One region of the Pseudarthrobacter sp. 10T415 genome, then DNA from elsewhere that is predicted to be linked to it. Evidence: predicted binding sites of a transcription regulator. Region 1 holds the regulator's gene; the other holds the start of a gene.
The links. The regulator HspR, encoded in region 1, represses chaperone genes until heat shock. The targets are predictions, from matches to a motif close to AAGTTGAGTCNNNNNGACTCAACTT.
Positions count from the first base shown of each region.

Region 2: a site for HspR is predicted at 3,316-3,340, ahead of clpB (ATP-dependent chaperone ClpB). Genes of this name have one in related genera too.

Region 1 covers NZ_JBFTHJ010000004.1:96,306-103,059, forward strand. The annotation lists gene AC1DBN_RS07960 (MFS transporter) at 1-349, opposite strand, end outside; gene AC1DBN_RS07965 (ArsR/SmtB family transcription factor) at 443-763, shown strand; gene dnaK (molecular chaperone DnaK) at 1,074-2,945, shown strand; gene AC1DBN_RS07975 (nucleotide exchange factor GrpE) at 2,949-3,623, shown strand; gene AC1DBN_RS07980 (DnaJ C-terminal domain-containing protein) at 3,794-4,774, shown strand; gene AC1DBN_RS07985 (heat shock protein transcriptional repressor HspR) at 4,790-5,215, shown strand; gene AC1DBN_RS07990 (hypothetical protein) at 5,403-5,789, shown strand; gene AC1DBN_RS07995 (aldehyde dehydrogenase family protein) at 5,845-6,754, opposite strand, start outside.
Region 2 covers NZ_JBFTHJ010000004.1:259,325-266,078, forward strand. The annotation lists gene modA (molybdate ABC transporter substrate-binding protein) at 1-225, shown strand, start outside; gene AC1DBN_RS08625 (ABC transporter permease) at 222-1,097, shown strand; gene AC1DBN_RS08630 (sulfate/molybdate ABC transporter ATP-binding protein) at 1,094-2,179, shown strand; gene AC1DBN_RS08635 (S1 family peptidase) at 2,347-3,099, shown strand; gene clpB (ATP-dependent chaperone ClpB) at 3,373-6,015, shown strand; gene AC1DBN_RS08645 (septum formation family protein) at 6,051-6,754, opposite strand, start outside.

The sequences.
Region 1 (6,754 bases):
CGATGCCCTGCAGGACGCGTGCCACCAGGAGCATTGGCAGCGAGTCCGCGAGGAGGAATGCCGTGACGCTGCCGGCGAGCAGGATGAAAGCGCCGCTGATGACCGGCCTGCGTCCCAGGTGGTCCGAAAGGGATCCGAACACCAGCAGTGCCGCCAGCAGCGCAACGGCGTAGACGGCAAAAATCCCCGTGGTAGCCACCGGCAGCAGATGCAACTGCTCCTGCAGGGTGGGGTAGAAGGGGGATGGGGCGCTGGCGCCGGCCATCATTGCTGCCGTGGCAGCAGCGACGAGGACAAAGCCCAGCCGCCGGCGTGCTTCACGGGGCCGGGCTGCGGGGGAGTGCGTCACAACGTGCCACCTTCCGGGTTTGGGATTGGTTCGAAAAATATCGAATCATTAGCCTACTGGCACCAGGCCCAATGGTTCAACTAATATCGAACCGTGGCTACGTCGGCGAACCTCCCCCACCCCACCCGCGCGGATCTCGATCTGCCCAGCGTGCTCTTCGCATTGAGCGATCCTGAGCGGCTGGACATCGTGCGCCAGCTCCGCTCCGGCCCGCTCGACATGGCCGACTGCTCGCTCAGGGTTCCGGACATGCCGAAGTCCACCAAATCACACCTCATGAAGGTCCTCCGCGAGGCCGGAGTCATCCGCAATGAGGCCAACGGCCGGGGCCGCCGCCTGACCCTCCGGTCCGAGGACCTGGAGGCCCGCTTCCCCGGATTGCTCCCCGCAGTCCTCGACGCACCGGTGCAGTAACGCCGCCCGCGGCCTGCGCGCCATTCCGTTGCTGTTGATGCGCAGGCAGCGATCCCCCCGGAAGCCACTCTGCCGAGGCTGGCTGGTGCCCGTTCTCCCACAGCGGAACCAGGCTTTTGTAGCCCGGAATTCCCCGCCATTCCGGGCGCCGGGGGATTGCCGTCGTCGTCGCCTGCATCCGTATGGGGCAAGAGTTGAGTGAAGTACGCTCAACTTCAGTTGACATCATGTGTGCCCTGAGTAAAGTTGAGTGCAGAACGCTCAATCATGCGGGCGCCAACCAGTTTCCAAGGAAAGAAGGAAGCAACACATGTCACGTGCAGTAGGTATCGACCTCGGAACCACCAACTCCGTCGTCTCCGTTCTCGAAGGTGGCGAGCCCACCGTTATTGCCAACGCCGAGGGTGGCCGCACCACGCCGTCGGTGGTTGCATTCTCCAAGTCCGGCGAAGTCCTCGTTGGCGAAATCGCCAAGCGCCAGGCCGTCAACAACATCGACCGCACCATCGCCTCCGTCAAGCGCCACATGGGCACTGACTGGAAGGTGGACATCGACGGCAAGAAGTACACCGCGCAGGAAATCTCCGCGCGCACGCTGATGAAGCTGAAGAACGACGCCGAGTCCTACCTTGGCGAAAAGGTCACCGACGCTGTCATCACCGTCCCGGCCTACTTCAACGATGCCGAGCGCCAGGCCACCAAGGAAGCCGGCGAAATCGCCGGCCTGAACGTCCTGCGCATCGTCAACGAGCCCACCGCCGCAGCACTCGCCTACGGCCTGGACAAGGGCAAGGAAGACGAACTCATCCTGGTCTTCGACCTCGGTGGCGGTACCTTCGACGTCTCCCTGCTGGAAGTCGGCAAGGACGAAGACAACTTCTCCACCATCCAGGTCCGCGCCACCGCCGGTGACAACCGCCTCGGCGGCGACGACTGGGACCAGCGCGTTGTTGACTACCTGCTGAACCAGCTCAAGGTCAAGGGCATCGACCTGTCCAAGGACAAGATCGCCCTGCAGCGCCTCCGCGAAGCCGCTGAGCAGGCCAAGAAGGAACTCTCCTCCTCCTCCAGCACCAACGTCTCCCTCCAGTACCTGTCCGTCACCCCCGACGGCCCGGTCCACCTGGACGAGCAGCTGACCCGCGCCAAGTTCCAGGACCTCACCAAGGACCTGCTCGAGCGCACCAAGAAGCCGTTCCACGATGTGATCAAGGAAGCCGGCATCAAGCTCTCCGACATCAACCACATCGTGCTGGTGGGCGGCTCCACCCGTATGCCCGCCGTCTCCGAGCTGGTCAAGGAACTTGCCGGTGGCAAGGAACCGAACAAGGGCGTGAACCCGGACGAGGTTGTGGCCGTTGGCGCTGCACTCCAGGCCGGCGTGCTGAAGGGTGAGCGCAAGGACGTCCTCCTGATCGACGTCACCCCGCTGTCCCTCGGCATCGAAACCAAGGGCGGCGTCATGACGCACCTGATCGAGCGCAACACCGCCATCCCCACCAAGCGGTCCGAGACCTTCACCACCGCTGACGACAACCAGCCGTCCGTGGCCATCCAGGTCTTCCAGGGCGAACGCGAATTCACCCGCGACAACAAGCCGCTGGGCACGTTCGAGCTGACCGGCATCGCTCCGGCACCGCGCGGCGTCCCGCAGGTTGAGGTCACGTTCGACATCGACGCCAACGGCATCGTCCACGTCTCCGCCAAGGACAAGGGCACGGGCAAGGAACAGTCTATGACCATCACCGGCGGCACCGCACTCTCCAAGGAAGACATCGACCGCATGGTCCGTGACGCCGAGGAACACGCCGCAGATGACAAGGCCCGCCGCGAGGCAACCGACACCCGCAACTCCGCAGAGCAGCTCGCCTACTCCGTGGACAAGCTGATCGCCGACAACGCCGACAAGCTGCCCGAAGAGGTCAAGACCGAGGTCCAGGCCGACGTCGACGCCCTCAAGAAGGCACTCGAAGGCACCGACGACGCCGAGGTCAAGACCGCGTTCGAGAAGCTGCAGGCTTCCCAGACGAAGCTCGGCGAAGCCATCTACTCCCAGGCCGGTTCGCCGGACGGCGCCACCGGTGCCGCGGGTGCCGAAGGCGCAGCAGCGGGCGATGGCTCCAAGGCCGACGAAGACATCGTCGACGCCGAGATCATCGACGAAGACGAAGCGAAGAAGTAAGCCATGCCCCATCACGGTAACGAGGAAGAGCACTCTTCATCCGCGAACCACGAGGGCAAGGGCAACAGCCAGGAACCGGTCATCCGGGACAACCGCAAGGTTGACCCGGTGACCGGCCAGGCCCGGCACCCTGAAGGCGGGCAGCCCGGTTCCGCACAGGATTCCGACGGCGACGCGCTGGCCCAGGCCGAGGAGATCCTCAACGGCGTCGAGGTGCCCGCAGGGGAATCCGTGGCCCAGGGTGTTCCCGCAGGGTCCGCCAACGCTGAGGCAGCCGAGCTGAAAAACGACCTCCTGCGCCTGCAGGCCGAGTACGTCAACTACCGCAAGCGCGTTGAACGCGACCGCGCCGTGGCAGGGGAAATGGCCGTCATCGGCGTCCTGAACTCCCTGCTCCCGGTCCTGGACGACGTCGACGCCGCACGGCAGCACGGCGACCTCACCGATGGCCCCTTCGCCGCGATCGCCGCCAAGCTGGAGAACGCGCTGAAGACCTACGGACTGGTCCGCATCGACGAAACCGGCGTGGAGTTCGACCCCACGGTCCACGAGGCCCTGATCCAGCAGCCCGGCGAAGACATCGAGGTTGACACCGTCAGCCAGGTGCTCCGCTCCGGCTACAAATCAGGCGACCGCGTGCTCCGCGCAGCACAGGTGATTGTGGCTGTTCCGGCTTAGTTCGCTCACGAACGGATAAGGGGCCCCGCCCCTACGCGTGGCGGCTCGGTCCTAACGGACCAAGCCGCCACGCTTCGGCAGGCCCGATGCCACTCCCGGGCCCCTTATCCGTCCGTCGCTTGGCGGTAACCTCGCCTTAACGCTTTTTGTACTTTTGAAAGGAAACGCCATTGGCTAGCCAGGATTGGGTGGACAAGGACTTTTACAAGATCCTTGGTGTTGCCAAGGACGCTTCCGACGCCGATATCAAGAAGGCTTACCGGAAGCTGGCACGGCAGTTCCATCCGGACACCAACTCCGGCGATGCAACTGCCGAGAAGAAATTCAAGGACGTCTCCGAGGCCTACTCGGTGCTCTCCGATGCTGATGAGCGCCAGCAGTACGATGCCATCCGCGCCATGGGCGGTGGCGCCCGGTTCGCTCCCGGCGGTGGCGGTGCCGCGGGCGGCAACGGCGGGTTCGAGGACCTGTTCGGCGGCCTATTCACCGGCAACACTGGACGGCACGCCGGCGGCTTCAACCCGTCCTCCGGCAATATCCCGCCCGAGTTCGCGGACCTGTTCGGCGGCGGCTTCGGCGGCTCGCCCGGGTTCCAGCGGACACCCCAAAAAGGCGCGGACCGCACCGCGTCCACCAGCATCTCGTTCTCCGGTGCCATCCGCGGCACCACCATCGGCCTGCGCGAACCCAATGGCGAAGTCATCGATGTTCGCGTCCCCGCCGGTATCAAGGACGGCCAGAAGGTCCGTGTGCGCGGCAAGGGCCAGCCCGGCCAGGCCGGCAACGGCGACCTGGTGGTTGCCGTCTCGGTCAAGCCGCACGAGTTCTACACGCGCGACGGCGACAACCTCCGCATCCACGTCCCGGTCACCTTCCCCGAGGCTGCTTTGGGCGGCGACATCGAGGTGCCCACCATCGACGGCGAAAAGGTGCGGGTCCGTGTTCCGGCCGGCACGCCGTCGGGCCGTACCCTGCGGGTGAAGGGCAAAGGCGTGAAGACCTCAAAGGCCACGGGCGACCTCCTGGTGACCATCGACGTCGCGGTTCCCAAGAACCTGAACAAGGACGCCGAGGCCGCCGTGAAGGCTTTCGCCGAGGCCACGGCCGGCGCCGACGTTCGAGAGGGCCTGGCCGCCAAGGCCCGGCTGTAGCGGAGGAGGTGTGCCGTGGACATCAACGCTGACCAACCCATCTTCGTGATTTCCGTGGCGGCTGAACTGGCTGACATGCACCCCCAGACGCTCCGCCAGTACGACCGCCTGGGCATCGTCAAACCCAGCCGCGCCCCCGGGAAATCCCGGCGGTACTCGCAGCGGGACGTCAACATGCTCCGCGAAGTGCAGCGGCTGTCCCAGGAAGGCGTCTCGCTCGAAGGGATCAAACGCATCCTCGAACTGGAAAACCAGGTGTCTGCCCTGCAGCGGCGCGTGCTGGAACTGACCGAGGAACTGGGGCGGCGCCCTCAGGCGTTCGACTCCCGCATCTTCGCCGCGGGCGCGGCCGGCGACGTCGTGAGCCTGGCCCGCGGCCAGCGCCCCCGTCCGCGGTCGCAGGCCGTGGTGCTGTGGCGGCCCCGCGCCATCGGGCAGTAGCAGCAGCTGCCGCCCGGTGAGTACCCGGCCCCTGGCCGCCTGGCGAAATTAGAGTACCCACTACTCGTGCAGCCCCGCCCGCGGAAACCTTCAATGGAACCACTGCTGAATCAGCAGTGGTTCCATTCGTTTCTGGGGGTTATTCCATGTTTGGTTCTCTTCTCTTGGCCCGGCCATGAGCCCGGGAATGGAGGCAGTTGCGTCCTTCAGCGCTTCGGTGCCCGGACAGACCCTGCTGGCCATCGGGCAGACGATCGTGGTGGTGTGCGTCTGCTTCGACATGGTCCGGGCAACGTCCGTTCCGCGGTCGCACCGGCGCTACGTGGCCAGCACCGTCTTCCGGACCCTGGCCATCCCGGCGGTCATCGCCGATGCCCTGACGGTCCTGGTGGCCATCGTGGTGTCGTCGTGGATCGATGTGGTGATGGGCATGTTCGTGCTGACCGCCATCATCTTCCGGTTCCACTACGGCAAGGACGAGGACAACTGGTGGCAGGGCAAGGGCAAAAAGCTCGCCCGTTGGGCCCGCCGCCACCTGTCCGCCCGCACCTCGGTGGCTCCTGCCATGGGGTGAGCCGGAGCCCCCGGCCGTTGATGAACCAGCCGTTGATGAACCGGCCGTTGATGATTTAGCCGTTAATGACCTGCGGTACGCCCAGGGCCTTGAGGCCTTCGGCGCCGAATTCCAGGCCGTAGCCGGACTGTTTGGCCCCGCCGAACGGAATCCGCGGGTCGACGGCGCCGTGCCGGTTGATCCAGACGGTGCCCGCTTCGAGCCGGGCAGCTACCGCACGGGCCGCCGCGGGATCGGAGGACCATACCGAGGCGCCCAGGCCGACGTCGAGGGCGTTCGCCATCTCCACCGCTTCGTCGATGCTGCCGTAGCGGACGATCGGCAGCGCGGGGCCGAACTGTTCCTCGGCCACCAGCGGGTTGCCGTTGTCGATGTCCGCCACCAGCGTCGCGGGGTAGAAGTAGCCGGGCTGGCTGGCTTCCGGGTTTCCGCCGAGGAGGACGCGCGCTCCGGAAGCCCTGGCCGCCTCCACGAGGTTCGCGACGACGTCGTACTGCGCCTTGTTCTGCAGCGGCCCCAGGACGTTGTTTTCGTCCAGGCCGTTCCCCATCGGCATGGCCTTCGCGACATCGGTGAGTGCCTCGCAGACGGCGTCGTAGATGGAGTCATGTACGTAGAGGCGCTTGAGCGCGGCGCAGGTCTGGCCGGTGTTGATGAAGGCGCCCCAGAAGAGGCCCTGGGCGATCGCCCGGGGATCGGTGCCGGGCAGGACGATGCCGGCGTCGTTGCCGCCGAGCTCGAGCGTGAGGCGTTTGACGGTGTCCGCGGACGACCGGATGATCGCCTTGCCTGTGGCGGTGGACCCGGTGAACATGACCTTGCCCACCGCCCCGTGCGAGGCCAGCGCTTCGCCTACTTCCCGCCCGCCGGAAACCACGGTCAGCAGCCCCTCGGGAAGTTCCTCGTTGAGCACCTTGGCCAGCGCCAGGACCGAAAGCGGCGTGTACTCGGACGGCTTGACCACC
Region 2 (6,754 bases), 160 kb from region 1:
GAAGCCGACGCCGGCCTGGTGTACGTCACGGACGTCAAGTCAGCCGGGGACAAGGTGGACAGCATCCCGTTCCCGGAGGCCGGAGCGGCCGTCAACAGCTACCCGATCACATCCCTGTCCGGAGCAAAGGACAAGGAAGCCGCCAAGGCCTTCATTGACCTCGTGCTGGGGCCCGGCGGCCAGCAGGTTCTCGCCAAAGCCGGGTTCGGCTCAGGCGGACAATGAAACTCCGGACGCGGCAGCCGTTTAGCGGCATCCCTCGGTGGGTTTCCGGACTCGCTGTCCTGGCGGCCCTGGTGGTGGTCCTGCCCCTGGCAGCCATCGTGGCACGGGTCAACTGGGCAAACTTCATCCCGCTGGTCACCTCTGAGTCCGCGCTGGATGCCCTGGTCCTGAGCATGCGCACGTCGGCCGCGAGCACGCTCCTGTGCATCGTGCTCGGCGTCCCCCTCGCCCTCGTCCTGGCCCGTGGCAGCTTCCCCCTCCAGCGGCTGCTCCGCTCCCTGGTCCTGCTGCCGCTGGTGCTGCCGCCGGTGGTGGGCGGCATCGCGCTGCTCTACACCTTCGGCCGGCAGGGACTCCTGGGCGGCACCCTGCAGGTCCTCGGCATCCAGATTGCCTTCTCCACCACGGCCGTGGTCCTCGCGCAGACCTTCGTGGCACTGCCGTTCCTCGTGGTCAGCCTGGAAGGCGCGCTGAGGATCGGCGGGCAAAAGTATGAGGCCGTGGCCGCCACCCTCGGCGCACCGCCGGGCGTCGTGTTCCGCCGCGTCACCCTCCCCCTGATCCTTCCCGGGCTGGCCTCCGGAGCGGTGCTTTCCTTTGCCCGCAGCCTGGGCGAATTCGGCGCCACCCTCACCTTCGCCGGCAGCCTGCAGGGCGTCACCCGCACCCTGCCGCTGGAAATCTACCTCCAGCGCGAAACCGATCCCGACGCCGCCGTCGCCCTCTCACTCGTCCTGGTGGCCGTCGCGGTAGCGGTGGTGGCACTTGCCTACGGCCGCCCCGGCGGACTGCAGCGCCAAGGCCCGGCACTATGGGGCGGCTCTTCCCAGCGCCCGACGACGGCGGGCACCGCGGGCGGGACGGTCCGGTGAGCTTTTCGTTCCAGGCTGCCGTGGCCCAGCGGGATTTTGACGTGTCCCTCGCGCTGGGGCCCACCGAAACCGTGGCGGTGATGGGGCCCAACGGCGCGGGCAAATCCACCCTGCTGTCCAGCATCGCGGGCCTGGTCCGGCCGGACTCCGGGCGGGCCGAGCTCAATGGCCGGACGCTCTTCCATCTGGGGTCCGGGATCCATCAGTGGACTCCGCCGCACCGCCGGGGAACGGCACTCCTGGCCCAGGAACCCCTGCTCTTTCCGCACCTCACAGCGGCGGAGAATGTTGCCTTCGGGCCCCGGAGCGCCGGGGTCCCGCCGCGAAAGGCAAGGGAACGCGCCCTCCAGTGGCTGGCCGAAGTAGAGGCTGAAGCCATGGCTGGCCGCCGCCCAGCCGGGCTGTCCGGCGGCCAGGCGCAGCGCGTCGCGGTCGCCCGTGCCCTCGCTGCCGACCCCGGCCTCCTCCTGCTGGACGAGCCCATGGCGGCCCTGGACATCCATTCGGCTCCGCTGCTGCGGCGGCTGCTGAAGCGGGTACTCGCGGACCGGCAGGCCATCATCGTCACCCACGACGTGCTGGATGCGCTCATGCTGGCGGACCGCGTGGTGGTCCTCGAGAATGGGCGCGTCGCTGAGGACGGGCCCACCCGCGAGGTGCTGGAGCGGCCCCGCAGCCCGTTCGCCGCCGGCCTGGCCGGGCTCAACTTCGTCACCGGCACGCTGACGGCTTCCGGGATCCGGACGGCGGGCGGCCAGGGAATCGGCCCCGGCCTGGAGATCGCGGGGCACCTGGAGGAGCCGGGCGAAACAGGCCAGGCAGGCGCCGCCGGGCTGCCGGGCGCGGCCGTGTTTCCGCCGTCGGCCGTGTCCGTATTCCTGACGGACGCACACGGAAGCCCCCGCAATTCCTTTCCCGTGGAGGTCACCGAGCTGGAGCCCCATGGAGACCAGATCCGGGTGCGGGGAGGCGGCCTGGCCGCGGACATCACACCCGCGGCCTCGGCAGAGCTGGGCCTGGCGCCGGGGGTCCGGGCCCACTTCGTGATCAAGTCCGCGGCGGTTTCCATCTACGCGACGTGATGTCCAAAGTTATTTACATATTCTGTCAAGATCAGTGACAAACTTCACAGCCTTCCGGTACCGTTCGGATGGGCGGCAGGCCATCGCCTCCACCCATCAACCGGAACTGACCCCGTCCGCGCCTCAACCGGCAGCGGTGCGGGGTCACCTGCGAAGGAGCCACCGCTGTGAAAATCGCCAGAATCCTCGCCGCCGTTGCCGCGACTGCAGCGCTGATGGGCCCGCTGTCCGCACAGGCCGCACCATCGCCGGGCGGTGACACGGCAAGCCCTGACATAGCCGGCGGCAGCACCACCACCATTTCCGCAGCCCCTTATGCAGCGCAGATCTCCTTCGATGCCACCGGCACCAACGTGGGATGCACAGGCAGCCAAATCTCGGCCAGCTGGGTGATCACGGCGAAGCACTGCAATTCCGCCTCCCTGCAGTCCGTCCGGCTGGGGACCACTTATCTGGAGGCCGGCGGCACCGTGAAGACCGTGGCCGCCCGCTACGCCTCCAGCACCGGCGATGTCCTGCTGCTGAAACTGTCCACCCCGCACTACGGCTCCTACGTGGGACTCTCCGGCTCGTTCCCCGCCATCGGGGCTCCGGCGAAGGTGTACGGCTGGGGAGACCAGACCGAAGGCGCGGGCACCATGTCCTACAACCTCAAGACGGCCGACGTCACCGTGGCCGGCCAGGGCACGGACACCTACGGCGGACCCTCCGTCCGGACGCAGTCCCAAAGCGGGCACACCCTGGGCGGCGACTCCGGCGGCCCGCTCATTGTCAACGGCAAGCTGGCAGGTGTCCTGTCGACGTCGAGCATCCTGCCCAGCCCCAACCCGTCCAGCTTCACCAGGTACTACAACGATCATGCATCCGTGTCCCGCAACCTCAGCTGGATCACCAGCGTCTCAGGGGTGGGCGCCTCCTGAGTTCCGGTCTTCGCGAATTCCGCCCGTCCCGGTAAGGGGCGGGCGGTGCCGGTTCCCGGGGGTTCCGTGGGGCCGGCCGGCCGGCGGGTGGCTTGTTGGGGGAGCCGCCCGCCGGTTTTTGCGCGTCCCGCCGCGAAACCGGCCCCGGCGGGGACTCTGCAGTGAAGCGCCGAAGGTTCGCTCTGGGAAAACAGGGCCAAAGGACTGCGTTTTTCAAAGTTGAGCGTAGTACACTCAACCTTAAGAAAAACCCGCCCCTGAAAGGAGCCCTCTTTGGACGTCAAATTCACCACCAAGAGCCAGGAGGCTCTTTCGGCTGCCGCCATGAACGCCTCAACGGCCGGCAACCCGCAGGTGGAGCCCGCCCACATCCTCAAGGCGCTGATGGACCAGCGCGAGGGTGTGGCGGTGGCACTGCTGAAAGCCACCGGTGCCGAACCGGATGCCGTTAGTGTCCAGGCCAGCAGCGCCATCAAGTCCCTTCCCTCGGCTTCGGGCGGATCTTCCCAGCAGGCCCAGCTTTCGCGCCCGGCGCTGCAGGCCATCCAGAATGCCAAGACCGAGGCCGAAAACCTCGGCGACACCTTCGTGTCCACCGAAGTCCTCCTGCTGGGCCTCTCTGCCGGAAGTGACGCCGTCGGGCGCCTCCTCCGCGAAGCCGGAGCCTCTCACGAAGCCCTGGTGGCCGCCCTGTCCGGCGTCCGCGGCGACCGGAAAGTCACCAGCCAGGACCCGGAGAACACCTTCCAGTCGCTGGAAAAGTTCGGCACTGACCTCACGGCCATGGCCCGCTCCGGCAAGCTGGACCCGGTGATCGGACGCGACACCGAAATCCGCCGCATCGTCCAGGTGCTGAGCCGCCGCACCAAGAACAACCCGGTGATCATCGGCGAGCCAGGCGTGGGCAAGACCGCCGTCGTGGAAGGACTTGCCCAGCGCATCGTGGCCGGCGACGTCCCCGAAAGCCTCCGCGGCAAGACCCTGATCGCCCTGGACCTGGCGTCCATGGTGGCCGGCGCCAAGTACCGCGGCGAATTCGAGGAGCGGCTCAAGGCCGTGCTCGAGGAGATCAAGAATTCCGAAGGCCAGATCGTCACCTTCATCGATGAGATCCACACCGTGGTGGGCGCGGGCGCTACCGGCGACTCCTCCATGGATGCCGGCAACATGCTCAAGCCCATGCTGGCCCGCGGGGAGCTCCGGCTGATCGGCGCCACCACCCTGGATGAATACCGCGAGAACATCGAAAAGGATCCCGCCCTGGAACGCCGCTTCCAGCAGGTCTATGTGGGGGAGCCCAGCGTCGAGGACACCATCGGCATCCTCCGTGGCCTGAAGGAACGCTACGAGGCGCACCACAAGGTCGCCATCGCGGACTCCGCACTCGTGGCCGCCGCCACCCTCTCCAACCGCTACATCTCCGGGCGGCAGCTTCCGGACAAGGCCATTGACCTCGTGGACGAGGCCGCGTCCCGGCTGCGCATGGAGATCGATTCCGCTCCGGAGGAGATCGACCAGCTCCAGCGGCTGGTGGACCGGCTCACCATGGAGGAATTGGCCCTTCAGGACGAGAAAGATGCCGCCTCCGTGGAGCGGCTCGCCGCGCTGCGGGCTGACAAGGCTGACCGCGAGGAGGAACTCAACGGGCTCAAGGTCCGCTGGGAGGCCGAGAAAGCCGGCCTCAACCGGGTGGGCGACCTGAAGGCCAAGCTGGACGAATTGCGCGGCGCGTATGAGAAGGCCGCCCGCGAAGGAGACCTCGAAACCGCCTCCCGCGTGCTGTACGGCGAGATTCCCGCCCTGGAGCGCGAGCTCACCGCCGCCGCCGAGGCCGAGGCTGCCGTGACGGACAAGTCATCCCAGATGGTGGCCGAACAGGTGACCGCCGATGACATCGCCGAGGTAATCTCCGCCTGGACCGGCATCCCCGCCGGGCGCATGCTGCAGGGCGAGAGCCAGAAGCTGCTGCACATGGAGGAGGAGCTGGGCCGGCGGCTGATCGGCCAGGCCAAGGCCGTCGCTGCCGTATCGGATGCCGTTCGCCGTGCGCGTGCCGGGATCAGCGATCCCAACCGGCCCACCGGTTCCTTCCTGTTCCTGGGTCCCACCGGCGTGGGCAAGACCGAGCTGGCCAAGGCCCTGGCGGACTTCCTGTTCGATGACGAGCGTGCCATGGTGCGCATCGACATGTCCGAGTACGGCGAGAAGCACTCCGTATCACGCCTGGTGGGCGCCCCTCCCGGATACGTCGGCTACGAAGAGGGCGGCCAGCTCACTGAGGCCGTCCGCCGCCGTCCGTACTCCGTGGTGCTGCTGGACGAGGTGGAGAAGGCGCACCCCGAGGTGTTCGACATCCTGCTCCAGGTGCTCGACGACGGCCGGCTCACCGACGGCCAGGGCCGCACCGTGAACTTCCGCAACGTCATCCTGGTGCTGACGTCCAATCTGGGCAGCCAGTTCCTGGTGGACCAGGCCCTGGATGCCGAGGCCAAGCGGAACGCCGTGATGGCCACGGTGAACGCGTCCTTCAAGCCGGAGTTCCTGAACCGCCTGGATGAGGTGGTCCTGTTCGATGCCCTCACGGTGGAGGAGCTCGGCCACATTGTTGAACTGCACGTGGACGAGCTGGGCCGGCGCCTCCATGATCGCCGGCTCACCCTTGACGTCACGGACGGGGCCAAGGCATGGTTGGCCCTCTCCGGCTTCGATCCCGCATATGGCGCACGGCCGCTGCGCCGCCTGGTCCAGCGGGAGATCGGCGACCGGCTGGCCAGGGCCATCCTCGCCGGTGACATCGTTGACGGCGACACGGTGCTCGTGGACACCGCGGCCGATCCGGACGAACTCACCAACGGCAACGTGGACGCCCTCACCGGTGCCCCGTCAGCCGGGCTGTCGGTGCGCCGGAAGGATTAGCGGACCCTTAAACGTGCTGTCCTGGCAGGCAACTGTCAGGGCAGCACGCTCGCGTTGATGACGTTGCCGTTCGGGGCCGTCACATAACAGTCCGCCCTGCGGTCCCCGGCGTCCCAGCTGGTGCTGCTGGGGAAGCTGCGCTGGTAATTGAGCTGGAAGTTGTTGGCGGCCGGACCCAGCCTGGTGGCCTGGCAGATCTCCAGGGCCTTGGCCTTCAGCGTTTCGGCGCCGGGGTAGCGCTCACCTGCGGGATAGCGGAAGACGCCAACCAGCTGCGCGGAATGGCCCGTGTCGCAGGGCACCGCGGTTGAGGCCAGCGATTCCGGATCAAAGTCCTTGAAGCAGTCGCCCACGGCATAGTCGGCAGGCTTGACGCCCTCCCTGGGCAGCGGCAGCGGCGTCGCCCTCGGCGTGGGCGTGGTTTCCAGGACTCCAGCCTGCCCTCCCTGGGCCTCCGGTGACGCTGCGCCCGAATTAAGCCAGAGGGCCAGCCACACGAGGCCGCCCACCACAGCAATGAGCACGACGGCGAAGAGCACCTTCCACAGGGCCTTTGCCCGGTGTGCCCGGTGCGATGCGGTGGCGCCGGATGGGGCGGATTCGGAGGCTCCGGAGGTCGAGGGGCCGGCTTCGGCATGCTGCGGGGGCCACGTCACGGAGGCCGGGGCGGGGGCGGCGTCTACCCGGGGGATGCCGGCCGTTGGCGGGGAGGCTGGCTTCGGCGGGACGTCCTGGGGGT